DNA from 3 places in the Caldibacillus sp. 210928-DFI.2.18 genome. Region 2 is predicted to be linked to each of the others. Evidence: riboswitches for the same ligand, from Rfam matches in the RefSeq annotation. Region 2 holds a riboswitch; each other region holds the start of a gene.
What was found. Region 2 has a riboswitch for cobalamin ahead of LIZ98_RS09415 (DUF4430 domain-containing protein). Riboswitches for the same ligand answer to the same signal wherever they lie in the genome.
Positions count from the first base shown of each region.

Region 1: linked by a shared signal. The riboswitch ahead of LIZ98_RS16240 (anaerobic ribonucleoside triphosphate reductase) and the one ahead of LIZ98_RS09415 (DUF4430 domain-containing protein) in region 2 are both predicted to bind cobalamin.
Region 3: linked by a shared signal. The riboswitch ahead of LIZ98_RS05955 (ABC transporter substrate-binding protein) and the one ahead of LIZ98_RS09415 (DUF4430 domain-containing protein) in region 2 are both predicted to bind cobalamin.

Region 1 covers NZ_JAJCHL010000122.1:349-6,648, reverse strand. The annotation lists partial or broken gene LIZ98_RS16265 (cell wall hydrolase) at 1-62, opposite strand, end outside; gene LIZ98_RS16260 (DUF2975 domain-containing protein) at 260-736, shown strand; gene LIZ98_RS16255 (helix-turn-helix domain-containing protein) at 748-972, shown strand; partial or broken gene LIZ98_RS16250 (DUF817 domain-containing protein) at 1,101-1,893, shown strand; gene LIZ98_RS16245 (NCS2 family permease) at 2,289-3,560, shown strand; cobalamin riboswitch at 3,718-3,909, shown strand; gene LIZ98_RS16240 (anaerobic ribonucleoside triphosphate reductase) at 4,049-5,920, shown strand; gene nrdG (anaerobic ribonucleoside-triphosphate reductase activating protein) at 5,917-6,300, shown strand, end outside.
Region 2 covers NZ_JAJCHL010000037.1:966-13,310, forward strand. The annotation lists gene zupT (zinc transporter ZupT) at 1-72, opposite strand, end outside; gene LIZ98_RS09410 (PaaI family thioesterase) at 599-1,090, opposite strand; cobalamin riboswitch at 1,384-1,568, shown strand; gene LIZ98_RS09415 (DUF4430 domain-containing protein) at 1,696-4,092, shown strand; gene LIZ98_RS09420 (DUF4430 domain-containing protein) at 4,500-5,306, shown strand; gene LIZ98_RS09425 (energy-coupling factor transporter transmembrane component T) at 5,370-6,251, shown strand; gene LIZ98_RS09430 (ABC transporter ATP-binding protein) at 6,230-7,900, shown strand; gene LIZ98_RS09435 (ECF transporter S component) at 7,873-8,598, shown strand; gene LIZ98_RS09440 (hypothetical protein) at 8,847-9,140, opposite strand; gene LIZ98_RS09445 (ABC transporter ATP-binding protein) at 9,430-10,368, opposite strand; gene LIZ98_RS09450 (ABC transporter ATP-binding protein) at 10,368-11,417, opposite strand; gene opp3C (oligopeptide ABC transporter permease) at 11,437-12,345, opposite strand, start outside.
Region 3 covers NZ_JAJCHL010000018.1:13,589-25,933, forward strand. The annotation lists gene LIZ98_RS05935 (helix-turn-helix domain-containing protein) at 481-1,743, shown strand; gene LIZ98_RS17940 (hypothetical protein) at 1,748-1,876, shown strand; gene LIZ98_RS05940 (hypothetical protein) at 2,994-3,557, shown strand; gene LIZ98_RS05945 (DMT family transporter) at 4,080-5,030, opposite strand; gene LIZ98_RS05950 (GNAT family N-acetyltransferase) at 5,136-5,417, opposite strand; cobalamin riboswitch at 5,649-5,833, shown strand; gene LIZ98_RS05955 (ABC transporter substrate-binding protein) at 5,989-6,954, shown strand; gene LIZ98_RS05960 (FecCD family ABC transporter permease) at 6,920-7,978, shown strand; gene LIZ98_RS05965 (adenosylcobinamide amidohydrolase) at 7,975-9,453, shown strand; gene cbiB (adenosylcobinamide-phosphate synthase CbiB) at 9,450-10,433, shown strand; gene cobD (threonine-phosphate decarboxylase CobD) at 10,390-11,475, shown strand; gene LIZ98_RS05980 (bifunctional adenosylcobinamide kinase/adenosylcobinamide-phosphate guanylyltransferase) at 11,445-12,029, shown strand; gene cobS (adenosylcobinamide-GDP ribazoletransferase) at 12,096-12,345, shown strand, end outside.

The DNA of each region.
Region 1 (6,300 bases), on a different contig from region 2:
TCTGCCCGCATCATCCTTGCCACTAAATCCACATCACTGCTTGTATACTGTACTCTTGGCACTCTGATCACCTCTAAAAAATTGTATGAAAAAAAACAACAAACATGCGGATTTTCATTTTTTCATAAGGAATGCTTTTTATTTTTGGTGATAATGTGATTTTCAATAAAAATACAATGAAAATTAATAAATATTTATTGAAAAACAATAAATATCATGCTAAAATCAAATTCGATCATAAATATGTGAGGTGTTTTAAATGAATCGAGGATCAACACTCTTTTTAAAGATAGCGGTTATTCTTATTGGAGTTCCGGTTCTTACTTTGTGTATATTTGGCTTGTCTTGGTTACCAAATCATCCGGTAAATCCGGATTACAACCATATCTTATATCCGATTATTACCGGCATATATGTATCCGTTATACCGTTTTTCATTGCTTTGTATCAGGCTTTTAAACTTTTAGGTCATATTGACAAGAATCAAGCTTTCTCTGAATTATCGGTAAGATCGCTCAAGAATATTAAATTTTGTGCCATGACAATCAGTGGTTTGTATGTAGTTGTCTTGCCATTCGTTTATCTTTTAGCAGAATTAGATGATGCGCCGGGTCTGATACTCATTGATATGGTCATTATTTTTGCTGCAATGGTGATTACTGTCTTTGCAGCGGTTCTCCAAAGACTTTTACAAGAAGCGATTGATATAAAAACAGAAAATGATTTAACGGTCTAGGGGTGAAAACAATGGCCATTATTGTAAATATTGATGTGATGCTGGCGAAGAGGAAAATGAGTGTTACAGAACTTTCAGAGCGGGTTGGAATAACGATGGCAAATCTCTCTATTTTAAAAAATGGAAAAGCAAAGGCGATTCGGTTTTCAACTTTAGAGGCGATTTGTAAGGCTTTAGATTGTCAGCCCGGGGATATTCTCGAATACCGAAGTGATGAAGACACTCAAAATGAATGAAGAAGGAATAGAAAACGAAAAACCTAAGCAGAAACAAGAATTTGACTAGCCACTAGACTTACAGTTATTTACACCATTTTCAATATAGACTTACGATTGTTCGGAAAAAGCCAAAGGAGGCACCGTTGATGAGAGCCCTAAAACAATTAATTCGCTTTGGTTGGGAACAGGCCCTATCCTGTATATTTCCTGTTGTCATTTTTTCCTCTTTAGCGATTACCCAAATGCTGCCCTTACCGTTTTTACCACGGTATGACTGGTTGCTGATTATCTGCCTCCTCATGCAATGGTGGATGGTACATTCCGGACTCGAAACAAAGGATGAACTAAAGGTAATTACCATGTTCCACTTGATTGGACTTGCGCTGGAGATTTTCAAGGTACATATGGGCTCGTGGTCTTATCCAGAGGAGGGCTATGTCAAAATTTTTGGCGTACCATTGTATAGCGGATTCATGTATGCCAGTGTAGCAAAGTTATCTTTGTCAAGCGTGGCGGAGATTGAAGGTTGAACTGATTAAGTGGCCGCCGTTTTCGGTCGTTGTCCCTCTTGCTGCTGCGATTTATTTAAATTTTTTTACCCACCATTATTGGGTTGATGTTCGGTGGTGGCTGTCCGGGCTTGTCCTAATCGTCTTTTGGCGGTCATGGGTTATGTTTCAAGTGAACGGAACCCGCTACCGTATGCCACTCACACTTTCTTTTATACTCATCGGATTTTTCATTTGGATTGCTGAGAATATTGCCACGTTCTTTGGCGCTTGGCAATATCCAGACCAAACAGATGCTTGGAGTCTCGTTCACCTGGGAAAAATCAGCTCATGGCTGTTATTAGTAATTGTCAGCTTTCTGATTGTCGCGACATTAAAGCAGGTGAAAGGAAAAAGCTCCACTAGTATAAGTACAAATCAGTATTTTTAAATCAAAATAGATATACCTTACTTTTTTGTAAGAAATGGAATGAATATGTAAGGAAAAGCAATGGCTGACTAAGAACGCTACCCCTTATAATCGATATGAAATGATTTGTTCGATCTCATTTAAAGAAGAAAACAAATTCAAGAGATATGTAGGGTGTTCAAAATATAAGACTAACTGCATGAGAATGAATCAAATTCAAAAATGGTATTCCTTAAAAGAGGGTTGGACCTTATTTTTAACGCAAATGAAAGATCAGTTGTAAAATTACACCAAAGATTCCATTGATTATAAAATTCCATTCCATTGACAAATTGTTTTTTTAAAATAAAATATAAAATATGTGGCTCTTGAAAGAGAGCGGGTCGGGCGAGGGAAAACTGAATAGAAGGAGTAAAATGTTTCAATTAAAACAACATGATACGACTGTTAAGCAGGAATTAGCAGCAGGATTAACCGGTTTTTTTACCATTGTTTATATTATTGCTGTGAATTCGCTCATTTTATCTGAGGCTGGTATCCCACTGGAAGGGGCAATGTTGGGTACGATCCTGACCTCATTTGTCGGATGTTTACTGATGGGGATTTGGGCTAATGCACCGATATTAGTCGTTCCGGGCATGGGGATTAATGCCATGTTTACCTATACACTTGTCCAATCCATGGGGCTAAGTTGGCAGGAAGCTCTCGGCGTAACAGTCATCTCTGGACTCATTTTTGCACTGATTTCATTCACTTCCTTAACGACGATTATTAGTAACGGAATTCCTGGAATATTGAAGGAAGCAATTAATATCGGAATCGGTCTTTTCCTCATGCTTATTGGACTGGAAAAAGGTCATTTAGTTGAACGTGGAGACCTGTCAATTATTTCTTTAGGAAACTTGAGTGATCCCAATGTTATTGCTACGATCTTAACGTTAATCATTGCGTTAATTTTATTTATTCGCAATGTAAAAGGGAACTTTTTATGGACAATCCTTATTGGAACAGGCATCGCGTTCTTATTTGGTATTTTGCCTTCAGGGACTAATGATTCATTATCATTAGAAGGTTATAGTGAAGTGTTTGGATCATTTTCTTTAGAGCATTGGGCATCTTTTCCGTTTCTAATTGCCGTATTTTCTGTAACGATGGTTGTCGTCTTTGAAAATATTGGCTTGATTTCCGGACATATGAAACTGGCAAAACACCCGGAAAAATTTAAAAAGGCATTTCAGGCAAATGGTATTTCAGTAATGTTGTCTGGAATCTTTGGTTCAAGTCCAACTGTAGCGACTGCTGAATCTACTGCAGCTATTGCAGCAGGTGGACGGACAGGTTTAACTGCGATTACAACCGGATTTTTATTTTTAGGAGTAATTTTTTTCATTCCATATATGAATATGATTCCTTCCAATGCGATTGCACCTGTATTAATTATCATTGGTGGTCTAATGGTGCAAAATATTCGTAACTTAGACCTTCATGATTTAACGGAGTCTTTTCCGGCAATTTTTATTATGATCATGATTCCTTTCACATACAGTATTGCAGATGGTATTGCCATTGGCTTTATTTTTTATGCGATTTTGAAATTAACCACAGGGAAAGCAAAACGAGTTTCAGTGACGCTTTATATAATAGCCGGTTTATTTCTTTTAAATTTTATCTTTCAATTTGTAAGTTAGACCTCCGAGATTTCGGAGGTTTTTTCTATTTGCTGAGAAACTGTACTATTTGTGGTTGGGCATAAATTACCCTTACACCCAAATTTTTCATTGAAATCAAAAACTCAGTATGGTAGGATACTAGATGTAGTTAATGAACCGTTTATATAATACTAAATATAGTGATTTGAGTTATGGTGACAGCATCTGTCTGAAAAGGGAATCCAGTTCGAATCTGGAGCTGCCCCCGCAACTGTTCGTGTGGACGAATAAGCAATCCACTGTATCGCTCATCTTTCGGAGTGATATGGGAAGGGCTTTAGGAGGAAGAAACACAAGCCAGGAGACCTGCCGTAACTTGGAGTTTCGTTTCTTCGGGGTGTGAGAAGGTGAAACGATGGAGATGCTTATTTCATGCTGCCTTTCTATCGTTTTTTACCGCCGTTCATCCCGAGCGTGAACGGTTTTTTATTTACCCAAAACTAGCGATAGACAGGAGAGCATGGAAAATGAGTACAAGAAACAAACAAGAAGCTATTTGCGATTTTCCTTTACATTCGTTAAATGAGATTGTTTTTTCGCGCAATCATGATCTTATTCAAGAAAATGCAAATATGGACGGTTCTTCACCGATGGGACAAATGTCAAAAATCTCATCTGAGGTCAGTAAGTTTTATGCAAAACAAATGATGCTCAGTGAAGAAATAACAAAGGCGATTGATGACAATTTTATTTATCCTCATGATCTTGACTTTATGGTGACGGGTACGACGACCTGTTGTCAGATTCCGCTGGGTGAGGTATTAAAGGGTGGATTTAATACCGGTCATGGTTTTATGCGCGAACCGAATGATATTAGCAGTGCCATGGCATTAGCGGCGATTATTTTTCAATCAAATCAAAACATGCAGCATGGTGGGCAAAGTTATCCGATGTTTGATTATGACCTTGCGCCTTACATAGATAAAACATTTCAAAAAAATATCAACCTTTTAAAAAGTTATTCCACCTGCTATACAGAAGAAGAGCTTGAAGCATTAGCCTGGAAAGAAACCAACCGAGATGTGTACCAAGCGTGTGAAGCTTTCATCCATAATTGTAATTCAATGCATTCTCGCGGAGGCGGGCAAGTTCCGTTTGTATCTATTAATTACGGTACCGATACGTCCAAAGCCGGGCGATTGCTCGTAAAAAATATGTTGTTGGCAACGAAAGCCGGACTCGGCAAGGGGGAGACACCGATTTTCCCGATTCAAATTTTTAAAATGAAAAAAGGGATCAATTTCGAGCCCGGAGAACCAAACTATGATTTATATCAACTAGCGCTTGAAACGACAGCAAAACGTTTATTTCCAAACTTTAGTTTTATAGATTCTGCGTTCAATTGCCCATACTATGACGGAACCCCGGAATCGGAAATTGCCTATATGGGTTGCCGTACCCGAGTGATGGCAAATCGTCATGGTGATGAAAATAGTATTCGTCGCGGAAATTTATCTTTTACGTCTATTAATCTTGTAAAAATTGCGCTGACTGCTAAAGATGAATGTGATTATTTTAACATACTGGATCACTATATCAATCTCGTAATTAAACAACTGTTAGAGCGGTTTGATTTTCAGGCAAAAAAGCAGGCAAAGCATTTCCCTTTTTTATATGGTCAGCATATTTGGAAGGATAGCGAAAACTTAAAACCTGACGATGAAGTAGGAGAAGTATTAAAGCATGGAACATTAAGTGTCGGTTTCATTGGATTGGCTGAAGCACTGGTTGCATTAACGGGCAAACATCACGGTGAATCAAAGGAATCCTATCAATTAGGGTATCGCATTGTTCAGCATATGCGAGCAAAAGTAGACGAAGCAAGTGAAAAATACAATTTAAATTTTTCCTTAATTGCGACCCCGGCAGAAGGGTTATCAGGGAAATTTACCCGGAATGATCAAAAGGAGTTTGGGAAAATTCCCGGAGTGACGGACCGGTCCTATTATACGAATTCATTCCATGTCCCTGTTTACTATAAAATCAAGGCGATTGATAAAATAAAAATTGAAGGCTCCTTTCATAAACTATGTAATGGTGGCCATATTACTTATATTGAGTGCGATGGAGATGTTTCCAAGAATATTTATGCATTAGATCGATTAGTAAAAGCCATGGCACAATATGATATTGGCTATGGTGCCATCAATCACCCGGTTGACCAGTGCGGCGTCTGCGGTTATTCGGGAATCATTGATAACGAATGTCCGATTTGCCATAATTCGGATGAAAATAAGATTGGGCGGATTAGACGAATAACCGGTTACTTAGTTGGCGATATGAAAAGATGGAATTCAGCCAAACGTGCAGAAGAAAGCGAAAGGGTTAAACATCAATGAAAGTCATGAATATTATCCATGATTCCGTTGTTGACGGTGAAGGTTTACGGACAGTTATCTTTTTTGCAGGCTGCCCGCACTTCTGCAAGGGATGCCATAATCCGAGAAGTTGGAATATCAATAATGGAACAGAGATGTCAGTTGAAGAAGTAGTTGAGGAAGTGGCCAGTAATCCACTGACCGATGTAACCTTATCCGGCGGGGAACCCTTTTTTCAGGCGGAAGAAGTGTGCAAAGTGGCGAAACGATTAAAGGAATTAGGAAAAAATATATGGATTTATACAGGCTATACATTCGAACAACTCCTTGCATCGCGTGACCCGTATATATATGAATTACTCGGTTATTGCGATGTTCTCGTTGATGGCCCGTTTATTCTG
Region 2 (12,345 bases):
GACACTTCCGATTCCGGTCGCCAAACCGGCCAATAATGTCAGACTAAAGGCGAATAATACATTTATATCCATCCTGGTTTCTCACCTCAATTCACAAAAATAATATGCTACTATTGTTTAAGAAATACAAAATTTCCCCTTAATGACTCATCTTATATTCCCATCTAAAAAGTTTGAGTCAACGAGAAAGATAAGTTGGAGGGACTTTTCACTTTAAGTATCGAGGCAAGAATTTTTCCTAATATAAACATTTAGTAGTGAAAAATTGATAGGATCATATGAATTATTTTATGACAAAAAAACCAGCCTATGCAAGACTGGTTTCTTTTGTTTAATGAAAAGCCACATTTGCCGTAGCTTTATAATGAAGTTTTAAAACCACCACTCTCAGACAAGTGGGTGTTTGCAATAGTGATCCTGCTTGCCCTCCAAGTCATATAGACAGAGATATGTCATTCACACTATATTCTCTTAAACTCCCTATAAATACTTAGGTGAAAAACTTAATTATTTATACGAACAATGCAGCTTACATTTTGATAATATACTATTCTCCCGTAAAATTCAATGGAAAATTTATGTTGGTTTGGGAGCGCTGTCATTTGTTTTTTAAAAATGTTGCCGGCATAATGACCGCAACTACTTCTCCTTTGGCACAAGGAATATCCCCAGCATATACCTCTGTTAAAACTTTCCATTTTTTTGGATGAATTTCCTCTACCATTCCAATAGCCTTTAATATCACGTTTTGTGGGGTCGGCTGTAAAAAGTCAACATGCAATGAACCTGTTACAAATCTTGGTGGTTCGGTACCGTCACCGAGTTCATGTCCATTTTTATAATGTAATGCTAATGATGCAGACCCTGTACTATGGCAATCAACAAAAGAAGCAAGTAAACCTCCGTAAACAAAACCCGGGATGGCTGTATGTTCCGGTTTTGGTTGATAATAGGTGACTGTTTTCTCTTCGGGTGTTAACCAACCTGTCCGAAAATGGTGACCTTTTTCATTTAGTCTGCCACACCCGTAGCACCATGCAATTTCTTCCCCATAATAATCTTGAACTGCCTGTTCGACCAATTCTTCCATATGAAATCCCTCCTTCTATAACATTATACGATAAACGATTAAGAATAATATATTCATAGTTAAAATTTTTCAAGGGATTCGGGAAAATTGGCTGTTTACCATATTACAATTACTTGTTTTCCCATTCCATAAAAATTTTGGTTGAAAAAGATGTATAATCTCTTTTTCAAGACTCATTTTATATTCTCTTGAAAGTAAGTTTATTCAAATCTTTTTCTTTTGGAATAACACCGTTTTCACAGGGAAATCATTGACAAAACCACTGTCAGAAACTATGATTTAGTTAAAATGATAATTTCATATAAGAAATAGGTGGCTCATTTAAATATGAGTCTTAAAAGGGAAGTTCGGTGCAAATCCGACGCGGTCCCGCCACTGTAATTGGGAGTTCTCTATCGGATACCACTGTTTTCATAACGGGAAGGTGTAGAGAATGATGAACATAAGCCAGGAGACCTGCCTGTTTCAAACGCCATAACCCTACGTGGATATAGGGGGTGTGTCTGTTGCATTGAAAAAGTAGTTTAATATAACTTCATGCACAAATACATCTCCTCCATGAGATGTTTTTTTATGGCAAAAAACAACAAAAGGAGGAATGATTAGTGAATTTCGCAAACAGAGTGGGAAAAAGAATTTTCGTTTTTATCGCATTAATTTTACTGATTACCCAAAGTAGTATCTCTTCTTTACACCACGTTTTAGCAGATACACCTGAAAATAAGGTCAATGTTTCCGTTATGAAAGAAGATGGCAGCTTTTTGATCGAGCGCTCAGTCGTTGATTTTTCCGATGGGGATACGGCTGGTGATGTGCTAAAAAAGGCTGCAACCGATGTCACCTTTGAAGACTCCGATTATGGCCCTTATTTAAAAGCAATAAAGGGTGTTGTTGCTGAAGGAAACAAATATTGGGGATTTTTTGTAAATGGAATCGCTTCAAATACCGGTGTAATGGATACCAAAGTAAATCCGGGTGACCAGTTGTTATTTCGAGTAATTGATTGGACAAAGAACCCTACTGTACAACCAGAAGAGCTCTCATCAATTATTGAAAAAACAGCTGCTCATTTGCTTAGTAATAATTCTCTTGATTGGTATGGAGTCCTTACATTAAGCATTTTAAATAAAGATATTCCACAATCCATAATTGATTCAAAAATTAATGAAGTTGTGGCCAATAACGGTGAGTTTCGGAAAGTAACCGATTTGGAGAACACAATTATTTTATTAACTGCTGCCGGTAAAGATGCAACAAATATTGAAGGCATCAATTTAATCGACCTTTTAGTTACACACGAACGAATGATTAATCAGGGAAATAATGGGCCGATTTTCGCCTTATGGGCACTTGATAGTGGTAATTATACTATTCAAAATCCAAATGCCGAATGGACGAGGGAAAAATTAATTAACCATATAATAGGTGCTCAATTAGACAATGGCGCATGGTCCCTATACGGCCCGACTCCAAGCGTGGATATAACGGCAATGACACTGACGGCTCTGGCTCCTTATTCAAATCAGGAAAACGTAAAAGCAGCCATTGAAAAAGCTGTAGCCTGGCTCTCAGCGACTCAAACAGACACTGCCGGATACTACGATACTTTTAACGGTGGAGAATCAAGCGAATCGATTGCCCAAGTAATTGCCGGGTTATGTGCCAATAACATTGATCCAACCGGTAATCAATTTACAAAATCTGAGTTGAATTTAGTTCAGCGGCTTCTTCATTTTCAAAAGGATGACAATGGATTTGCCCATTTATTGACAGATGATTCAAATAGCATGGCAACGAATCAAGCATTTTTCGCATTAACCTATTATCAAAACTTTTTAAAAGGTGAAGTACCCGGTAAAGAACCAAATCAGCCTGAAGTACCCGAACCAACAAATCCTGAAACGATTTCACCTGAAGAATTTGCAACGGCTTTAAATAGTAGCCGTCAATACTTGCTTGACCATCGTGTTAATGATTTGTATAGTACCGTTGCATTTAATGCTTTAGGGGTAACGATTCCAAGTGATTATATTGATCAGTTAATAAACCAGGTTACTGCCAATAAAGCTGAGTTTCGTAAAGTAACTGATTTAGAGCGTACTATTATCTCTTTAACTGCTGCTGGCAAAGATGCGACAAAGATTGCCGGCTATAACTTAATTGAACAGTTGGTTAATCATAAAAATATGACGAATCAAGGAAATAACGGGCCAATCTATGCCCTGCTTGCTTTAGATAGTGGTGGCTATCCTGTTAATGAAAAGGCTGACTGGACAAGAGAAAAGATAGTTGACTATATTGTAAAAACTCAACTTAATAACGGGGCATGGTCTTTAGCAGGAGAAACGCCCAGTGCAGATTTAACCGGGATAGCGATTGCTGCTCTTGCTCCCTATTCAGAAAATGAAAATGTTCAAGCAGCCATTGAGAAAGCTGTAGACTGGCTTTCCAGTAATCAAACGAACTCAAGCGGATTTTATGATACTTTTGCTGGAGGAGAAGCAAGTGAATCGATCGCATCTGTCATTATCGGTTTATCAGCAGCAGGAATTGATCCGACAGGTAGTGATTTTACAAAAGCAGAAGGGAACCTAGTCAAACGATTATTGGACTACAAAAATGCTGATGGCGGATTTACTCATCTTCTATCAGAACGTGAATCCAACCCAATCGCTAGCTCTCAGGCAACTTTGGCTCTCGCTGCATATCAGAAATATAAAAATAATCAAGGTTCTGTATTCCATCTCGTTGGCGACCTCGAACCGGTTCCAATAAAAAATCCGGTCGAAATAAGTAAAGAACAAGATCAACAGGTGAGCAAAATCGAAACAACAAAAGGTGCTGCCACAAATCTAAACGGTAAGGAGCAAAACAACTCAGAAAAGACATTGCCAGAAACTGCAACGAACACGTATCTCTTTCTATTCATTGGGATTATACTCGTTACACTTGCGGTCATGGTTACTATTTATCAGCATAGGAAAAAGGCTATTAGCAAGTAATTTTTACATGTATAAGCATTTCGATTTGGTTTGCAAATTTGTTGAGCACTTATGTTATCAAGTAGTTTCAATATGTGTCAACATTTCAATTTGGGTTACCAAAATTGTTTATCAAGGACTTTAAACATGTATCAGCATTTCGTAGGGGTTCAATTATCTTAGAATCCGTGGACATCATGCTCTATCAGTAAACTGGACATGCCGCAAAGATAAGGATACTGGACACGAAAATTCTTTGGAGGCCCTACTTCAAAATCGAATTTATCCAGTAAGTGGTTCTTAATAAAGGAGGGCTATCGTGAGAAGCGGGAGCCCTCCTGTACAACCACTTAAGTAGAGAATCATGGTTTTGCAACTAATAAAGCCGTGAAGGGAATCCTATTCAACCATTCAAGGAGGGAGAATCATTGAAACTTTGCAAAAAAGCACTATTTATCCTTTTATCCGCCTTCATTTTATTGTTTGCAGTCGGTTGTCAAAAAGACAGTGCATTACCTGAAAATGAAACGCTTTCCGAGAAAACAACACTCGAAAAACCTTCTAAAGAAGAACATGAAATGAAAGGAAATAAGGAAAACGGTTCAACAGAAGAGGGAAATTCAGAAAACAGTCCAAAGGAAAATGAGACAAAAGCTAATACAGAAAACAAACAATCAAATCCAAACACAGATAAAGCAACTGAGAATACAGGCAATAAGCAAGAAAATACAAATACCAACACAGCAAATAAATCGAATACCCAAACTTCTAAATCCGTTGAAAATAAAAGTACAACACCAGCACCGAAAACTGAATCCGGGCAGCCAGTGAACGGAGGAGGACAAACTTCCGCACCCGCACCAGCGCCAAAGCCGAAGAAGGATACCGTTACCGTATCGGTGGATGGTTACCAGGGACCAATAAATGCACCGATTCCAACGGTCTTTCTTTCCCCGACAGAGGTAGAAATTGAATCGGGATATACCGCACTCGATGCCACATTAAAAATTTTAAAAGACAAAAAGATACAGATTAGTGTCAGAGGATCGGGCGCAACTGCTTATGTCGAGGGAATTAACAACATATATGAATTTGACTATGGCCCACTAAGCGGCTGGTTAATCGAAGTAAATGATGTATTAATAGATAATAGCGCGGGGATTGAGTCAATAAAAAATGGTGATAAGATTGAATGGATCTATACATTAGACTACACGAAAGATACCACATACTAAAAATTTACAGGTGATAAATAATGATGATCAGTAAAAGACAGACAGTTGGAGGGGGCAAAGCTGATGGATAACGGATTCCGCTCTCTCCATCCTTTTGTCATATTTCTCTATTACGTTTTAGCCATTGCCATGATTATGCTCTATCAGCATCCATTTTTTTTGACCTTTGCATGCCTTCTTCTTGTGATTTTTAACTTTGTCTTAGATCAGGGAAAAATGCTAAAAAAATGGGTATCCATGATGATTGTTTTATCCTTGTTATTCCTTATTTTAACACCCTTGACGAATCATCGCGGCAGTCATATTTTGTTCTATCTATTTAACAGTGCAATTACATTAGAAGCATTGGTCCAAGGATTGCTAAATGCCTTGACCCTAATCGTCATTCTTACTCTAACGATTACTTTTAACTATTGCATGACTTCGGATAAATTTTTATTTTTATTTTCCAAGTGGATGCCAAAATGGTCTTTGTTAGCCATGCTTTCCGTTCGATTTGTTCCCTTGCTAAATAGAAGACTGATGGAAATCACAACTGTACAAAAAGGAAAGGGTTTGTCCGTCGCTTCCGGCCCTCTTAAACAAAGAGTCAAACATGGTTTATTGCTTGTTCAAGTGTTACTCACCTGGTCACTGGAAGATGGTATTCAAACAGCTGACTCGATGTCAGCAAGAGCTTATGGATTACAAAAAAGAACGAAATATACCCCCTATAGACTACATATGAATGATGGTTTCATGATACTCATCCTGGCAGGTTTAACAGGCACCGGCATATTTGGCTGGTGGTTGGGTGATGGCGTCCTTACCCTAACACCACTTTTAGAACCAACCATTATATATGGGCGTGAATGGGTATTTTTCACGATTTATGTTCTCATCATTGGATTTCCACTAATTGTGGAAGGAAAGGAGGCTATACAATGGCAATATTGGAAACGGTAAATGTAAGTTTTACATACCCGGATCAATTGCTACCAGCCCTCAATCAAGTTTCATTTTCTGTTGAACCCGGAGAGTTTATTGTCATTTGTGGGCCTTCCGGAAGTGGTAAATCAACTTTGCTCCGAATGGTAAAACAAGAAATTGCCCCCTACGGAGAGCGATCCGGCGAGATTTTTTATAATGGAAAAAAATTGACAGAATATGAACCTGTCAAAATCGCTAAAGAAATTGGAATGGTGTTTCAAGACCCTGAAAATCAAATCGTGATGGATCGGGTATTTGAAGAACTTATTTTTGGATTAGAAAACATCGGCATGCCGACGGAAACCATGCGAACAAAACTTGCAGAAATGGTCCATTTTTTCGGAATCAATCACCTTCTTGATAAGAAGATTCATCTTTTATCCGGCGGGCAAAAACAAATTGTCAATCTTGCCTCCGTTTTGCTAATGGAACCGCGGATTCTTTTACTTGATGAGCCAACAGCCCAACTCGATCCCGTGGCCGCAAAGGATTTCCTTCATATGGTAAAGCAAATGAATGATGAATTTGGAATAACAGTTCTTATTGTCGAACACCGATTGGAAGAAGTCTTTCCTTTAGCCGATCGGGTTTTCGTTTTCGACCATGGTTCGTTAAAAATATCCGGTCCACCAAAGGATGTGATTGCGAAAGTTTGGCAAGAACAGTACCGACCATTATTTCCTTATTTGCCAAGTACGGCATTATTATATTTGGAACACGCAGATAACTTACAAATTGTCGATATTCCTTTAACCGTCAAAGAAGGAAGGAAATGGGCTTCTCAACTGAAGACTCACCAGTTCGATACCTCCTTCAAAAAACAAGAAAATTATAATGAAAAACAGAACCCTATTCTGCAAGTAAAAAACATTTATTTTCAATATGAAAAAACAGGCAAAAAAATATTACAATCTTTATCTTTAACTATTAATGAGGGGGAATGGTTAACAATTGTTGGTGCCAATGGGACTGGAAAATCGACATTACTTAAGGTGATGGCCGGTCTTGAAAGTCCCCAGCGAGGGAAGCTAATTTATAACGGGAAAAAGTATTCAAAACCAATTTCCACTGATATTGCCTACTTACCGCAAAACCCGAAGCTCCTCTTTATACAAGATACCGTCCGAGGAGAATTAATCGAAACGGCACAGCAATTTCATCTTGAAAATTATGAAGAGAAAATAAATTGTTTGGTAGAGTTATTAGGAATTCAGTCCATCCTTGATCGTCACCCGTATGATGTAAGTGGCGGGGAAATGCAAAAAAGTGCATTAGCGTGTGTATTATTACCACAACCGAAAATACTCTTACTCGACGAACCAACGAAGGGACTCGATCCGGAAATGAAAGTTGCGTTAGGCAAATGGCTTAAATCGATGCAAAGCCGCGGCTTAACAATTGTAATGGTTACGCATGACATTGAATTTGCCGCACGTTTTTCTGACCGCAGTGCGATGATGTTTCAAGGAGAAATTACTGTCACTACTTCTACAAAAGACTTTTTTAAAGGTAATGCTTTTTATACAACGGTAGTTAATCGGATGACACGGGACGGAAACATTCCAGAGGTGGTAACAGTTGAGGAGGCTGAAGAAAAATGGGGTTCTCAGAAAATCAAAAACTAAAAAAACAGAAATATAAAAACTTGCTTATTGCCGGGTTACTAATCCTGTTAGCAGTCCTGCTCATCTTTGTACCATTATTGGTTGAAGAACAATATATGTTGGCAAGTATTCTATTTATGGTTTGTTCCTTTTTTCCTTTGATGATTAAGTATGAACATAAAAAGGTTACCAGTAAGGAACTCGTTTTAATCGCTATTCTTGGGGCAATTGCTGCCGTGAGTAGAGTACCTTTTGCCAGCATTCCAAGTGTCCAGCCAACTACCTTTGTTATCATTATGGCCGGCGCTGTTTTTGGGGCAGAATCTGGTTTTGTTGTAGGTGCATTAGCTGCTATCGTGTCAAATATTTTTCTTGGCCAAGGACCTTGGACACCTTGGCAAATGTATGCCTGGGGAATGGTTGGCTTTGCTGCCGGGCTTTTAAAAAACACTTGGGTTATGAAAAGTTCAGTAGGACGCTCGATTTTTGGCTTTATCACCGGCTTTTTATTTGGATGGTTTATGAATCTTTGGGTTGTACTGACCTTAATGAATAGTTTTAATTGGGCACAGTTTATCGGGTTTTATACGGCTAGTTTCTATTTTGACTTGGCCCATGCTTTATCAAATGTTTTCTTTTTACTTGTATTTTCGCAAAGCTGGCTAAAGATTTTAAAAAGATTTCAAAAGAAATATGGTTTGTTGACAGCATACGGATAAGATGAGCGAATGACCCCCTCTTACCGGCATCTTGTACTTCACGAATGGGGTTAACCGAAATACTGACACCTTGATGGTTTGTAGCTTTTGATTTAGACGACAATAGAACGAACAGGTACATTACCTTTTTGGTGGTATTTTACTCAGAGTCAGAACAATGGGGTATCTTTCCAAATCCATTGGATCAAGCTTTTAAATCATAAAGGGGCACATCCATAAGTCAAAAAATGACTTTGCGGACAGCCCCTTCATTTCATTTGATGCCGTTTAAACGCTTCTATAAATAATTGGGGATCTGAATGTAAATGATACGTATAAACACCATGGTTTGTATGCAAATACAAAGTGCCCCCTTCACTTCCAAAGGGTTTATAGGAAAGGTCGAATATAGTTTCTAAGGGGAAATCATGATACTGGGTCACAAGTTTATCTTTATATAAGTACATATATCGTTCCTCTTCAATGTACTTTTGTTGGAATCCAATGTAATCGACTTCACGCTGAACCTTTATATATTTTAGCACCGCCAAGATTTCCCCCATAGATTTACCTCCTCGAAATATGACAATCACCTGTATTGCTAAAGGTATCTTTAGTTTATCAAGAACAAACTTCCTTTTCAAAGATGTTACTCTGTGAAAAAAAACTCGGCGGTTGCCGAGTTTTCTTGTAGATATATTAGCATGTATAAAATACTGATGAACAGCCTTCAGACAAGTTTAGCTTCGAGTGCTCTTCCCTTTCTTACAAAAGGATTTGCATGTAAAAATACTGGTAAGCAGCCTTTAGACAAATTTTAACCTAGCTCCTAGCACCACCCGTCTGCTTTTCTTATTCTCCCAATTCTTTTTTATATTGCTCAAATTCCTTGCTTGTACAACGAACCCAATGGTGAGGTCGAATTTCGCGGAACTTTGGTTCTTCACTTGTATCATGAATTGATGGATCATAGGTTATTCGCTTACGACTCCGTTCATATTCAGGATCCGGCAGCGGTATCGCTGACAGTAATGATTTTGTATATGGATGGACCGGATTTTTATATAATTCATCACTATCTGCTAACTCTACCATATGTCCAAGATGCATAACACCAATCCGATCACTAATGTATTTAACCATGGAGAGGTCATGAGCAATGAACAAATACGTTAATCCATGTTCTTTTTGAAGTTTTTTCAATAAATTTACGACTTGTGCTTGAATCGATACATCCAAAGCAGAAATCGGTTCATCACAAATAATTAATTCCGGTTCTACGGCAAGGGCACGGGCAATGCCAATCCGTTGCCGTTGACCGCCACTGAATTCATGAGGAAAGCGTGTCGCATGTTCTTTATTCAAACCAACCGCTTCTAACAGTTGTTCCACTCTTTCTTTCCGTTCTTTTTCATTTTTTGCAAGGTGATGGACATCTAATCCTTCCGCAATAATATCCAATACAGTCATCCGGGGGTTGAGTGATGAGGATGGATCTTGGAAAATCATTTGCATTTTCCGGTTAAATTTCAATTTTTCCACTCTTGACTTTTTCGCATGAACATTTTCTCCGTGGAATAATACTTCTCCATCCGTCGCATCGTAAAGTCGGATAATTGTCTGACCGGTAGTCGATTTACCACTACCGGATTCTCCAACTAACCCGAATGTTTCTCCTTTATAGATATCAAAAGAAACATCATCAACAGCTTTAATTATTTTTTTTCGTCCGGCAGGGAAATATTTTTTCAAATGCTTGACTTCGAGAATTTTTTCCGTCTTGTTCACGATCATTCTCCCCCTTTCTTACCGGTTTTGGCAAAGCCTTCAATTCTCCGTCTTACGGACTCAGGCATTTCAATTTTCGGTGCATTTTTATGAAGTAACCAAGTTGCCGCATAATGTGTATCCGACACTTTAAACATCGGCGGTTCCATCACCGCATCGATTTCCAAGGCAAATTCGTTCCTTGGTGCAAAAGCATCACCCTTTGGTGGATTCAACATATCCGGCGGTGTACCCGGAATGGTATAAAGTTCTTCATCATCTGCATCCAATGTCGGCATGGATCCAAGTAAACCCCAAGTATATGGGTGTTTCGGGTTATAGAAAACATCGTCGACCGTTCCGATTTCAACAATTTTTCCGGCATACATTACCGCGACCCGGTCTGCTACATTAGCCACAACCCCTAAGTCATGGGTAATAAAAATAATGGATGTTTTTGTATTTCGTTGAATTTCCTTCATTAGTTCGAGAATTTGGGCTTGAATCGTTACGTCCAGCGCTGTTGTCGGTTCATCGGCAATTAATATTTTTGGGTTACATGCAAGGGCGATGGCGATGACAACCCGTTGCCGCATACCACCGGAAAATTGGTGCGGGTATTGATTTACCCGAATTTCCGGATGTGGAATGCCAACTTGATCCAAAAGTTCAATTGCCTTTTTCTTTGCTTCTGCACGATTCATGCCTTGATGTTTGATTAAACCTTCAATAATTTGATTCCCGATTTTCATTGTCGGGTTTAATGAAGATAACGGATCTTGGAAGACCATCGATATTTCTTTTCCACGGATTTTTTGCATTTCCTTTTCGGATTTTTTTACTAAATCCTCTCCCTGAAAAAGGATTTGACCGCTTTTAATAATCCCTGCCGGTTTGGGAAGAAGCCCCATTAATGTCGAAGAAGTTACCGATTTTCCCGAACCGGACTCTCCAACGATAGCCAATGTCTCTCCTTCATTCAGGTCAAAACTTACACCTCGAACAGCTTGTACTTCACCGTTGTAGGTGTTAAATGAAACACTTAAATCTTTCACTTCCAATAGTTTACTCATTTAAAGACACCTACCTTGATTATTTATGCATTTTCGGATCAAACGCATCACGAAGACCATCACCTAAAATATTAAATGTGATCATGATGAGCGAAATTAAAATCGCCGGATAAACCAATAAATGCGGGTAGATCCGTAAGTTTTGGAACCCGATATTGATTAAAGAACCTAACGATGCATTTGGTGGAACAATCCCTAAACCGATAAAGCTTAAAAATGCTTCGAAAAATACCGCACTTGGAATCGAAAACATCGTGTTAACAATAATAATCCCACTGATATTCGGCAATAAATGCTTTCTAATAATAGAACCGTTCGATGTACCTAACGTTCTTGCAGCTAATACAAACTCCTGATTCTTTACCTTCATGACTTCACCGCGAACAATCCGCGCCATACCGGTCCATCCGGTTATTGCAAGGGCGATGACAATTGACATAATCCCCGGTTGCATGAATAACATCATTAATAAGATAATAACTAGGTTTGGAATACCGACAAGCACTTCAATAACCCGTTGCATATAATTATCTACTTTTCCGCCAAAGAAACCGGAAATCCCACCATAAGTAACACCAATTAAAAGGTCTAAAATAGCTGCAACAAAGGCAATAATTAAAGAAACCCGGGTTCCTAACCAAAGTCTTGTCCATTGGTCACGGCCTAAATGGTCCGTACCTAACCAGAAATACTGATCTCCCATACCTTTTGCATCATATACGTGATAAGTAGCTTCTACTTCGGCTGAATTTCTTTCGCCATTTCCTTTACTTTTCACTTTAAAATCTATAAATTTTTCTTGATTATCAAAACGGGCAATTGCTTTCCTCTTTGCCTCTTCCACAGTAGAACCTTTAAAATCATCGGTTAAAGTACCGTCAAATCCAAGCCACGATATTTTTTCTAAACCCGGTGCATGCGGCGGTAA
Region 3 (12,345 bases), on a different contig from region 2:
ATATGGCAGATACTTTTTCTTCTGACAAAATAAAAAAGTTAAGAGCTGCTGAAGTATTAGAATTCTATTTTTTGGATGGAATTTGGATAAAGTATTAAGATTATAGAACGAACACTATATACAGGATTTTAATTAAGTCTGTAAATGAAATGCATTTGAAAATTGACTAATTTTATTGAGAGAAGAAATATAAAAATCGATGGGTTTGATAGACTAATATTCATTACTGATACTCTAGTGAATTTAGTCGTTGCCATTCCTTCGCCTAACGAACAAACCCGTATAAACATTCAGCAGCCCTTACATTAATTATAAGTGGAATTTTATAAAGAGTAAATTTAACAATTAGCGGGTAAGAATTGTCAATAATAACAATAAAAACTATCAACTTACACAATTAATTTATATGAAACAATATGATATAATCATTTTGAGATATGCATGTTTGAAATTTTGGTAAATTAGGTTCAGGTGATCCATATGAATAATAATTTGGGTAGTTTTTTAAAATTAAAGCGAATAGAAAAAAATATTAGGCAAGACGATTTATGCCGCGGAATTTGCACTCCTTCTTATTTAAGTAGAATCGAGAATAATCATGTGGTTGCCGATGAAGAAATTTACATATTACTATTTGAAAGATTAGGCATTGCTTATGATCAGCTATTCGAAAGTATTGAGCACATCGATGAAAAAATTGAAAAATGGTATGATAGTTTACTGAATAAAGAAGAGTATGAAGTAAATATTGAAGAACTTAAGGGTCTATCTATCATAGGCGGTGGTAGTACTTCAATCAAATTTGAAATCGTTTATTGCCGTTATCTTTTGGAACATGATGATTTAACTGAAGTCAGTAAAGTTCTTAAAAATTTAAAACAAATTATCAAAGTTGCAAATAACCGAACCTTTTTCCTATATACCAATGTATTATTACTATATTATATTAAAACTAATAAATTTTCTGAAGCTGTAGAAGCAGGGGTGGAATTATTACAACTTGTCGGTTACGAAAATTTGGCAAATCGATTTGAATTAGGAATCTTTTACTATAATTTTTCTCTTAGTCTGAAAAATATTTACTGTTACGAAGAGGCGCTCATTTACATAGAAAAAGCATTGAAAATTTTTAAAGACGAGTATTTATTGGAAAGAGCCTTGGCATGCCATATTATTCTTGGTACCTGCTACAATAATTCAAGAAAATGGGACGATGCCATTGCAACATTTCGCTTAGCGGAACGAATCCTCATTTATCTGCCAAAGGAAGATCAGAATAAATATTTATATATAATTAGTAATAACTTGGGCAATTGTTATGAATATCAAGGGAAGTACAATGAAGCAATCAATTATTATTTAGAAGCGATAAAATATGTAAATGACGATAACAAAAGCAAAATCCAGTTAAATTTAATTCGAACTTATTATTTGAAAGGGGATATTGAATCTGCCAGACTTTGGTTGAAGACGAAGCAGGCAGAGGAAGATAGTCGGTTGTCTGAAAAATATCAGATTCAATTAAAAATATTTGAAACAATTACCGATGATAACCTTACGATTGATAACATTATAAATATACAAAAGTCAAGCATCAATTATTTTTTATCGATAAAAGACTGGAAACTTACAGTCAGATATAGTGAATTGTTTGCCAATATTTATGAATCTTATAGTCATTATAAACAAGCTAATTTATTATATAAGTTAGCCTTACAAACAAATCAAAACAGGAGGGAATAAGGGAATGAAAAAGTTATTAATTATCGTATTACTATTATTGGGAGTTAATTTCTTCGTGTCTGGTGGAATTCATGTAGCAGATGATTTAGACATCGGACCAATGAGCGTTAAAGGAGAAGAGGTTAAGTTATAAGAAAATCATCGTTTATCGTTTTGATTAATAATTAGTCCAAAGTTACGAAAACCGTCGAACAATCTGAAGTTTGATGGTTTTTTGGCCACACGCGATCTAGTTAAGTTCATACCCCCTGGTATATAAAGTGAAACTTTCATCAGTGGAAGTCCTTTATGTTGAACCAATCAGGCCTTTACTGGCAGTTTATTCCCCAACTATCTTTATTGTATAATCGAAAATCTTGAGGAGGGGAACTTACTGTCTGTTAAGGTGCGATTTAAGCAGATAATCCTTGCCTTTTTCCTAGATTACTTTTTCGTGTTTGGCAAGTTCGATAATCCGGATTTGTTTAAAGTTTTTTTGAGGGCGAATGAGATATTAGAAGTGATTGAAAATAGTGAAGTATAGATGTAAATCAAGTGGATTTTGCATTCTGTTGAAGGATTTAATCAGATTAATAGTCATTATTTCACGTATATTGGAAAAAAGCATATAACTAAAGACTGGCTAAAGTATAGAATTACGTTTTCCCTAAAACAATCATATCATCAGGAATTATTATGTAATACTACGATTCCTTTAATAACTTTTATTGGTCCGAAAATTCATTCCGTTTGTGTAAGTTGACAGCATTTGATGTATTTTAGGAATCATTTTACTCACTAATTGTTAAATTTACTTTTCATAACCTATGTTTATAATATCAGTATAGGGTGCTAAATACCTTAATTATTTTTAATAATTTGTTTTTAACCGAATAAAGGAAGGGGAATACTATGAATGTAAAAAAAGGGATTATTTGGTTAGGCATAATTGACTTTTTTTATCTGGCCATATTTTTCATTTATATTACCAGCCGAGTTTATTTAGGATATTATCCTATAGGTATTGTGAATTTAATCACATTAATTTCTTGTATAATAGCATTTATATTCTTTACAAAAAAATTGTATTATATTAAAAAAATTTAAACCTTTAAATTATGCTGTGTTTATAGGATATATCATTTCTATTGTTTTTATGTTTTACACTTTATTTATTTTGTATGCTTTTATGCCTTTATATGACTAAAAAAGGGGAAATATTATATGAGTCCTAGAAGTAGTTTTGCAAAATTTTCATATTAGTTTTATCTTTGACTATTCTTACTCCTAACTTTGCTTTTGCTGCAGAATCAAATAACGAATCTATTAATAGAAAAGTTGAAGGGGTGGATGCAGAATCTATAAATAGTGAAATTGAAGATTTGAATGCTTATTTCCTAAGAACTTACAACTATGCAAAAGATTTGGTTATAAATAGTATTCAGTCTGATGAAGAAGCATATGCAGCTTTACTTCAAAATAGGGAGTTCGTTTTACTTGCTGGGAATAACACGTTAAAAGTCAACTTTGATAAAATTGCTAATAGAGAAAACTTATCAGCCAGTGATTGTATTTTTTTAAAGAATTTTGTTGATAGGATTAACTCGTTAGTTAACAATCAAGCAATTTCAATAAATGAAAATCTTTTGTTTAGGTTTGTTACTAATGTTAAGCCTACATTTGTGATGAGACCAATGGCAAATTCCATTGCAATAATGGGAACAACTCGAAATCATGCGAAAACACTAAAATCTGTATATAATAATGCTGCTTTTCACACAAAGCATCTGACTGCTGGTCAAAAAGGTATCGACAAATATAATGCTGAACATTAATTTATACAATTTAAGAAATAAGTATTAAAATAGTTTAGAAGTACAGGGTATAATAAATTTGCGCCGATATGTAGATTCCATATTCAAATAAAAGGTGAAGCAAACCCTCCACATTATCAGTTGTAGAGGGTCGTTTTATCATTGGTGTGATTTTCAAGTAACTAGTGATGAGGATGTGGGGCCAATGAGCGTTCACTCTAGTGAGATAGAAAATAGTTAAGATGAATCAAATAGCTCGCGTGACAAAAAACCATTGGATCTCCGATGGTTTATGTCAAATTCATAAAATTTCTCTATTCCAACTCAAACGCCCCGGTATAAAGCTGATAGTACTTGCCTTTTTCCTCAATCAGCTTCTCATGGTTGCCGCGTTCGATGATTCTGCCTTGTTTAAGGACTATAATACATCAGAGTTCACCTATGAAATTAGCTTGTTAAACGATTTGGTTCACGCCTACAACAACATTCTCCACTTGTCTTTTCATTATATGCACGGAAAAAAGTCCTCCACGATGCAAACTATTAATTGTGGAATGCTTTTTCATCATAGTTTGAGCTGTTTTCTTTTAAAACTGGTTTTTTCACTAATGCTAATAATAAAATCATGCCGATTATGCACAGAGAACCGAGCCATTGAAAAAATCCAAACGGTACTTTCAACCAGAAGACGGTGGTCAACACGGCGGCTAATGGTTCAAGGCTACCTAGTAAACTAGTTTCCTTTGGTTCTAAGCTTTGCAAACTCTCAATATAAAACCAGAAGGCTAACATTGTTCCAAACAGTATGACAAAACTGAGATACATTACGATTTCAAAGTTGAAAGTTGCTATATGTATTCTCCAAGGCGGATGGATAAAACTGAGAGCAACACCGCCGATGATCATGGCCCAACCAACGATAACAAGGGAACCGAATTGCTTGATAAGCGGGACGGCATACAATGTATAAAAGGCGAGTGCCACACCGGATAAAACGCCCCAAATAATGGCCGGCATCGGTACGGAAAGCTTAGATATCGAACCGTTTGTCAATAATAAAAAACTTCCGATAAGGGCTAAGCAAACCGTGATAACGTCTTGCCCGGTGAGAACTGCCTGTCTGCGGAAAACGGTATAAATAATAATCATGACAGGTGCCAAATATTGTAAAAGTGTAGCCACTGCTGCATTACCATGGCTGATGGATGCCATATATGTATATTGGACTGCCAACATACCGAGCAACCCGAAGATAATTAATTGTACGGATGACCGTTTCTGTTTCCATACACGAATGATTTGGCTCCGTTCTTTTTTTAAAAATTGGATAGTCAACAATGCAATTCCGGCAAGCAATAATCGGATGGTGACTAGCCAATTGACCGAGATACCAAATTGTTGAAACAGTTTTTGTGAGACAGTGCCGCCGATTCCCCAAAATACCGCGCCGAGGATGACTAGCAATAACCCTAATTTTCTTGAATACGTGTTCATAATGTACTCCTGCCCATTAAATAGTCATACCACTATCATAATAAAAATATTTCCGCTTTTCTATAATTCCATAAAAAAAGAGGACAACGACTGCCCCCGAGTAATTTAGAGAAGTAAATCTTTATATTCCTCACTGTTTTCCAATACTCTTTTGGCATAAGAACATTCAGCGATAATATGCAGTTGGTTTGCTATTGCATATTCCGCCACTTGATTTACCAACTGTTTACCTAAACCTTTTCCATTATGTCCTTCATTCACAATCGTATGGGTAATAGTGATTTGTTTTTTACCGTCGAGATCGGAAGGAATGTACTCAATTCTTGCAATGACTTCCCCGTCTTCTTCCATGTAAAATTGATTGGTACCTGCTTTTATTTCTGCCATCTTAAACCGCCTCCTAGTTCTCACTTTATTTAATAAATACGTTTTCATTAGTATAACAAAAAACTTATTGAATGACCTGAAAAAAAGTCTAAAAAATAGACAAGAAATTTTTAAACGAAAACCATATTTTTTGCTAAAACTGCAAGACTGAAAAAAGGTCTAAAAAATAGATAACATATTTACTTGGACTAAGCAATTCTACATGTTATAATTCTTGCATAAGAAAAAATTTCATATCCATAAGGATTAGGTGTCTTTTTTAAAGACTTAATAGGGAAGTTGGTGAAAATCCAACGCGGTCCCGCCACTGTAAATGGGAGCTCTCTTATATACAAGCCACTGTCATCGGAACGGGAAGGCGGCATAAGAGGGTGATGAACATGAGCCAGGAGACCTGCCTATTCTTTTGCACCAAAAAACCTACGCGGATAGGGAGGTGTGCAATTTACTTGTTCATTGCATCCTCGAATTGATAGGATGTTTTTTTGTCTTTTAATGAGGGTCATTTTTAAGCCGAAACCAATCGAATTTTATCGATAGTTAGTTTATCAAAATAGAGGAGAGATTCACCTTGAAAAAAAGATACATATTTCTAATCCTGTTGCTTACTTTCGGATTACTTGCCGGGTGCGGGGCAAAGGATGAATCGAAAGCAAATCAAAACGGAGATAATACTAAAACAGAACAAGCGGAAAGTACAACAGCCGCCTTCCCGGTTACGATTAAAGATGCCGTCGATCAGGAAGTGGTCATTGATAAAAAACCGGAGAGAATTGTTTCCTTAATTCCGAGCAATACAGAGATTGCCTTTGCGTTGGGACTTGGTGATGAAATTGTCGGCGTATCCGATTTTGATAATTATCCCGAAGAAGCAATAGAAAAAGAAAAAATAGGCTCAATGGATTTCAATGTGGAAAAGATTATTTCCTTAAAACCTGATTTAGTGCTTGCACATGCATCAGGTGCTCACAATTCTGAAGCCGGATTACAACAGTTGCGAGATGCGGGCATAACCGTTCTTGTTGTGAATGATGCGAAAAACTTTGAAGACGTCTATGATTCTATTAAAATGATTGGGAAAGCGACAGGAGAACAAGCTGAAGCACAATCACTTATCGATGACATGAAGACGAAAATTGAAAAAATTCGTGAAAAGGCAGCGGAAATTCAAGATAAGAAGAAAGTATATATAGAAATATCTGCCCCTGATATTTACGCCGCAGGGAAAAATACATTCATGGATGAAATGCTGAAAATCGTTCATGCAGAAAATGTGGTGACCGAAGAGGGATGGCCAAAAATTGAACCGGAAGCGATCATTGCCGCCAATCCGGATGTCATCATAATCACTTACGGATCCTATACGGAAGGGGCAGTTGAACAAGTGCTAAGTCGAGAAGGTTGGGACCAGGTGAATGCTGTAAAAAATTCTCAAGTAGTCGATATTAATTCCGATATGGTCACTCGTTCAGGTCCACGTCTCGCTGAAGGGGTAGAGGAAATTGCAAAAGCAGTTTATCCGGAAATTTTCCAATAAGAAACCTTTTGCGTATATGGCAGCATCCATCCTTTTGGTTGCTGCCATTCTCATCGGTATTTCAATCGGTACTGTAACGGTTCCGATTGGTGATATTGTCAAAATTATCGGATCACGTCTTTTTAATATATCGCATGTAAATGTCGATCCGATGTATACAACAATCGTTTGGAATATTCGCTTTCCCCGTGTCGTTTTAGCGGGATTGGTTGGTGCGTCCTTGGCCATTGCAGGAGCCGCCTTTCAAGGGTTATTAAAAAACCCGTTAGCTGATCCTTACACGCTCGGTGTTTCATCCGGGGCTTCGGTTGGTGCTGTTTTGACTATCTTTTTGCATATCACTATCCCTGTCATCGGTTCATATACGCTGCCGTTTCTAAGTATTTTATTTGCCCTAATAACCATTATTGCTGTCCTTATTTTTGCAAAAAGAATTGATCGCTCAATGAAAGTTGAAACGATAATTTTAACAGGTGTGATTTTTAGCTCCTTTTTAAGTGCTTTTATATCCTTGATGATTGCTTTGACAGGGGATGAACTTCGGCAAATTGTCAGCTGGCTAATGGGAAGCGTTTCGATGAGAGGTTGGGAATATATTCAGATTATTTTACCGTTTTTTCTTATCGGCTCGTTTCTATTACTTATGAATGGAAATGAACTAAATGCGATGTCCTTTGGTGAAGAGAGGGCGCAGCATTTAGGGGTAAATGTAAAAAGGCGGAAAATGCTTGTATTAACAGCGGGCTCAATTTTAACCGGGGCAGCTGTTGCGGTATCGGGAACAATTGGTTTTGTTGGTTTAGTTATCCCCCATTTAACAAGATTACTGTGGGGACCTGATCATAAGCATTTATTACCATTATCGATGTTAACCGGAAGTGCCTTTTTAATATTAGCGGATCTTACGGCAAGAACCGTCATTTCACCGACAGAGCTTCCCATTGGTGTGATTACATCTTTAATCGGCGCTCCGGTATTTGCTGCCATTTTAATCCGAAACAAAAGGAAAGGAGGGGAAAGATGACGTCCATAAAGGTTGAAAATCTATTCGGCGGGTATAGTGGCGAACCTGTTTTAACAGATGTTTCATTTACTGTTGAACAGGGAGAATTTTTCGGGATATTAGGTTCAAATGGCAGTGGGAAAACGACATTATTAAAAATGATCAGTGGAGTTTTGCCATTTTTAAAAGGAAGTATTTTTGTAGGGGACCGATCTATCCAATCATTTTCAGCAAAAGAGCTTGCCCAAGTTATTGCTGTTCTGTCGCAACATTCTTCACAGGCTTTTTCTTATACGGTCAAGGAGACGGTCGAACTTGGCAGATATGCGCATAAAAAAGGCTTATTTCAAACATGGAGTCAAAAAGATGAAGAAGTGGTTCAGGAAGTGATGCAATGGACCGGTATTGAAAAATTTCAAGAGCAATCACTTGAGTTTTTATCTGGCGGAGAAAAACAGCGGGTTTTTTTGGCACAAGCACTTGCTCAAGAACCGGAAATTTTGCTGTTGGATGAACCGACAAACCATTTGGATTTATCCTATCAAAAGGATTTATTGGACTTGTTGCACAAGTGGACGAGGGAAAAAGGATTAACGATTATTTCGATTTTTCACGATATTAATTTAGCGGGCCTGTATTGTGACCGTATATTGCTTTTGGAAGACGGAAAGGTGATCAAAAACGATACACCAAAAGAGGTTTTGACGGAAAATACGATTCAACAAGTGTTTAAAACGAAAATTGAAATGCACCAGCATCCTAAAGTGCCGGCCCCGTTGATGGTTTTACTGCCGGATGATGCTTTAGAAAATGGTGGGACGGAAGAAGTAACGGAGGATCATATCGGTGTTTTCGATGACTACATTTTGCTCCAATCCCCTATGATGTTAAAAACAATGTCCTCCGGCGTTATTGGCTCTGGTATTGGATGGTACAATACTTTTATCAATCGGTATGTTGATAAATCATATCATTCAAGAAACTATCGTGAAGAATTAAAACGTTTTGTTGTTGAAAAAGGTTTGGACCCGTCAAATACGGTTGGGATGATGACGGCGGTGAAGATGGAAAATGTTCAATACAAACAATACCGCGACAAGGACTTTTCCATACTAGTGGTTGTCACAGCCGGGGTCGGCAATGCAGTGGATGTATCGAGAAGTGTCGAACATCCTTTTGTTTATCGACCGGGAACAATCAATACGTGGATCATTGTCAATGGCAGATTATCTGAAGAGGCATTTATCCAATCCATCATAACGGCAACAGAAGCAAAGGTAAAGGCGCTGGCTGAATTGCAAATTCCCGACCAAGAGACAGGAACCATTGCGACCGGGACCTCAACCGACAGTATTTTAATTGCCGCGACACAAAAGGGAAAATACCAAGAGTTTGCCGGGACGATTACCCCCCTCGGAAAGTTGATTGGAAAAGGTGTATATGAGTGTACACTTGAAGCAATCCAAAAAAGCCTAAAACGGAGTCCCGACCTATGATTATCCAGCATGTATCTGCAATCACACTCGCTTATATTATTGATCGTATCGTCGGTGATCCACCTAGCTGGCCGCATCCGGTCAAATGGATGGGCTCGCTCATTTCCTTGTTGGATAAACATTGGAACCGAGGTAAGGCCCGGAAATGGAAAGGTTTCGCAATGGTGGTTCTTATTCTATTTCTTGTGCTTCTTGTTACATCCTGTATTACCTTTATTGCCTACCGCATCCATATCGTGGCGGGAGTTTTGATGGAAGCTGTTTTAATCTCAACAACAATTGCTCAAAAAGGATTACAAGATGCGGCTTTAGAAGTGTACCGGCCGTTACAAGATCATCAATTGGATGAAGCACGGAAAAAACTTTCCTATATTGTCGGCCGGGATACGAATCAGTTGGATGAACGTGAAATTACCCGGGGTGCGGTGGAAACGGTCGCAGAAAATACTAGTGATGGGGTAACAGCACCGATGTTTTGGGCTTTTGTTGGGGGTGCCCCGCTTGCTTTTGTTTATCGTGCTGTTAATACATGTGATTCAATGGTTGGGTATAAAAATGATCGCTACCATGAGTTTGGGTTTGCTTCAGCCAAACTTGATGATCTGATGAATTGGATTCCGGCCCGATTAACCGGAATGCTTATGATATTGGTCAATAAAACTTTGCAAGGGAGTAAGAAAGAAGCATGGCAACTTTTATTTCGGGATGCCGGAAACCATCCAAGTCCGAATAGTGGATGGTGTGAAGCAGCGGCTGCGGCACTTCTTGGCGTGCAACTCGGCGGACGGAATACATATAAAGGTGTTGTTTCCCGGCGTGCGCTCATAGGGAACCCGCTTCGTCCACTAACAAGTAACGATATTATTGAAACGATAAAAATTTTAAAAAGAACTTCCCTTGCGTTTTTAATCCTATTATGGGTTGGAGGTGTTTTCATTGAACTGGCCAACACATGGTTCCAATCCGCATTATTTATATAAAGCGGCAGGAATCCGGCAACCGGTACAGATATATGATTTTAGTGCAAATATTAATCCCCTTGGTCCACCGAAGTCGCTTCGGGAAGATTGGGATGATTTTTTTCAAGAAGTTATTCACTATCCTGATCCAAAAGCAACATCTTTAAGAAAAAAGCTTGCTGAACGGGAAGGGCTTCATAAAGACCAAGTATTCATTGGCAATGGTGGAGCGGAAATCATTTCGCTGATTGGAAAATGGCTTACAGGAAAACGAGTTATGATTATTGAACCATCCTTTTCGGAATATGAACAGGCATGCCGAGTAAATGAATGTTCGATTTCTTATTTTTTTATCGATCATAACGGAAAAATTGATGTGCCTCACCTATCTGAAGCACTGACTGATCAAGATGCTTTATTTCTTTGTAACCCGAATAATCCAACCGGAATTTATTTTGAAAAACAAGTGATTGAACAGATTTTGACGACCTGTTCCGAGAAGAAATGTTATTTGATTGTTGATGAAGCCTTTTATGATTTTGTTGATGCATATCAACCCCTCGTTCCTTTGTTAAATCAGTTTCCGAATTTGATCTTGATTCGGTCAATGACAAAGATGTATGCCATACCGGGGGTAAGATTAGGTTATATGATGGCTGATGCGGAAATCGTTCAAGCCCTCCAAAATCAGCAATCCCATTGGAGCGTGAACGGGATAGCCTTAAAAGCGGGCGAACGATGCCTTGATGAAAAACATTATGTTGAACAAACAAGACTATTTGTAAGAAAAGAGCGGGAAAGACTGTTTCGTAATTTTCGAAAACACCGGTTTGATTTTCTTCCATCGGCGGTCAATTTTTATTTGCTAAGAGATTCAAGCATGAAGGATCAATCTATTTTCTTCCATTTTTTATTAAAGGAGGGAATTGTTCCGAGACATACATATAATTTCCCGGGAATAGAAGGCAAGTGGTTGCGTTTTGCCATACGCAGTGAAAAAGAGAACGATATCCTGCTTGAGGTGATGGAAAAATGGCGAGCGATTCATCAATCATCTTTATAACAGGCGGGGTTCGGAGCGGAAAAAGCCGTTTTGCCGAAAAAACAGCTGCAACATGGTGGCAACAATCACCAACCGGGACACTGCATTATATTGCCACGATGCAGGCAACAGATTCAGAAATGGAAAAAAGGATTGACCGTCACAAAAAGGATCGGACCAAAGGAGGCTTGCCTTGGCGGGCATGGGAGAAACCGGTATCTGTCGGTGATTTAGCCTATCATTTTCGTCAAGAGGATATTGTTTTACTTGATTGTTTGACGACTTGGCTTAACAATGAATTTTTCTTTGCTTCGAACGACTGGAAGGATGCTCAATTTCATGATGAGTTGTTTGACAAGATGTGGTATGGAATTGACAGAATCCGTTCCCATGTCAATAAATTAATTATTGTCAGTAATGAAGTGTTACATGAACCGTTAGCCAATAATGAACTTGTGCTTGCTTACAGCAGGATACTCGGTCTTTTGCACCGGCAAATTGTGACAAATGCATATCAAGCTATTCTTATAGAAGCCGGGATTCCGATTTTTATGAAAGAAGGCGAGGAAAGATGAAGGGTGTCATGAACATCCTTGATTGGAAAAAGGTGAAAAACATTGTCTTAACATGGGAGAACCACCATGAAGACGATTAAGGCACTGATCATGTGTATCCAATTTTTTACAAGTATTCCGGTTCCTTATGAAGTACCGATGGATCGGGAGCATATGGAACGGGCGATTCGCGTTTTCCCGATATTGGGCATTTTACAAGGGATTATCTATATATTTATTACATTTGCTCTTCTGGAATGGACGCCGTTATCAACTGTTGCCGTAGCTTTTTTTCTCTGGTTATCATGGATCATTGTGACCGGTGGTTTGCATCTTG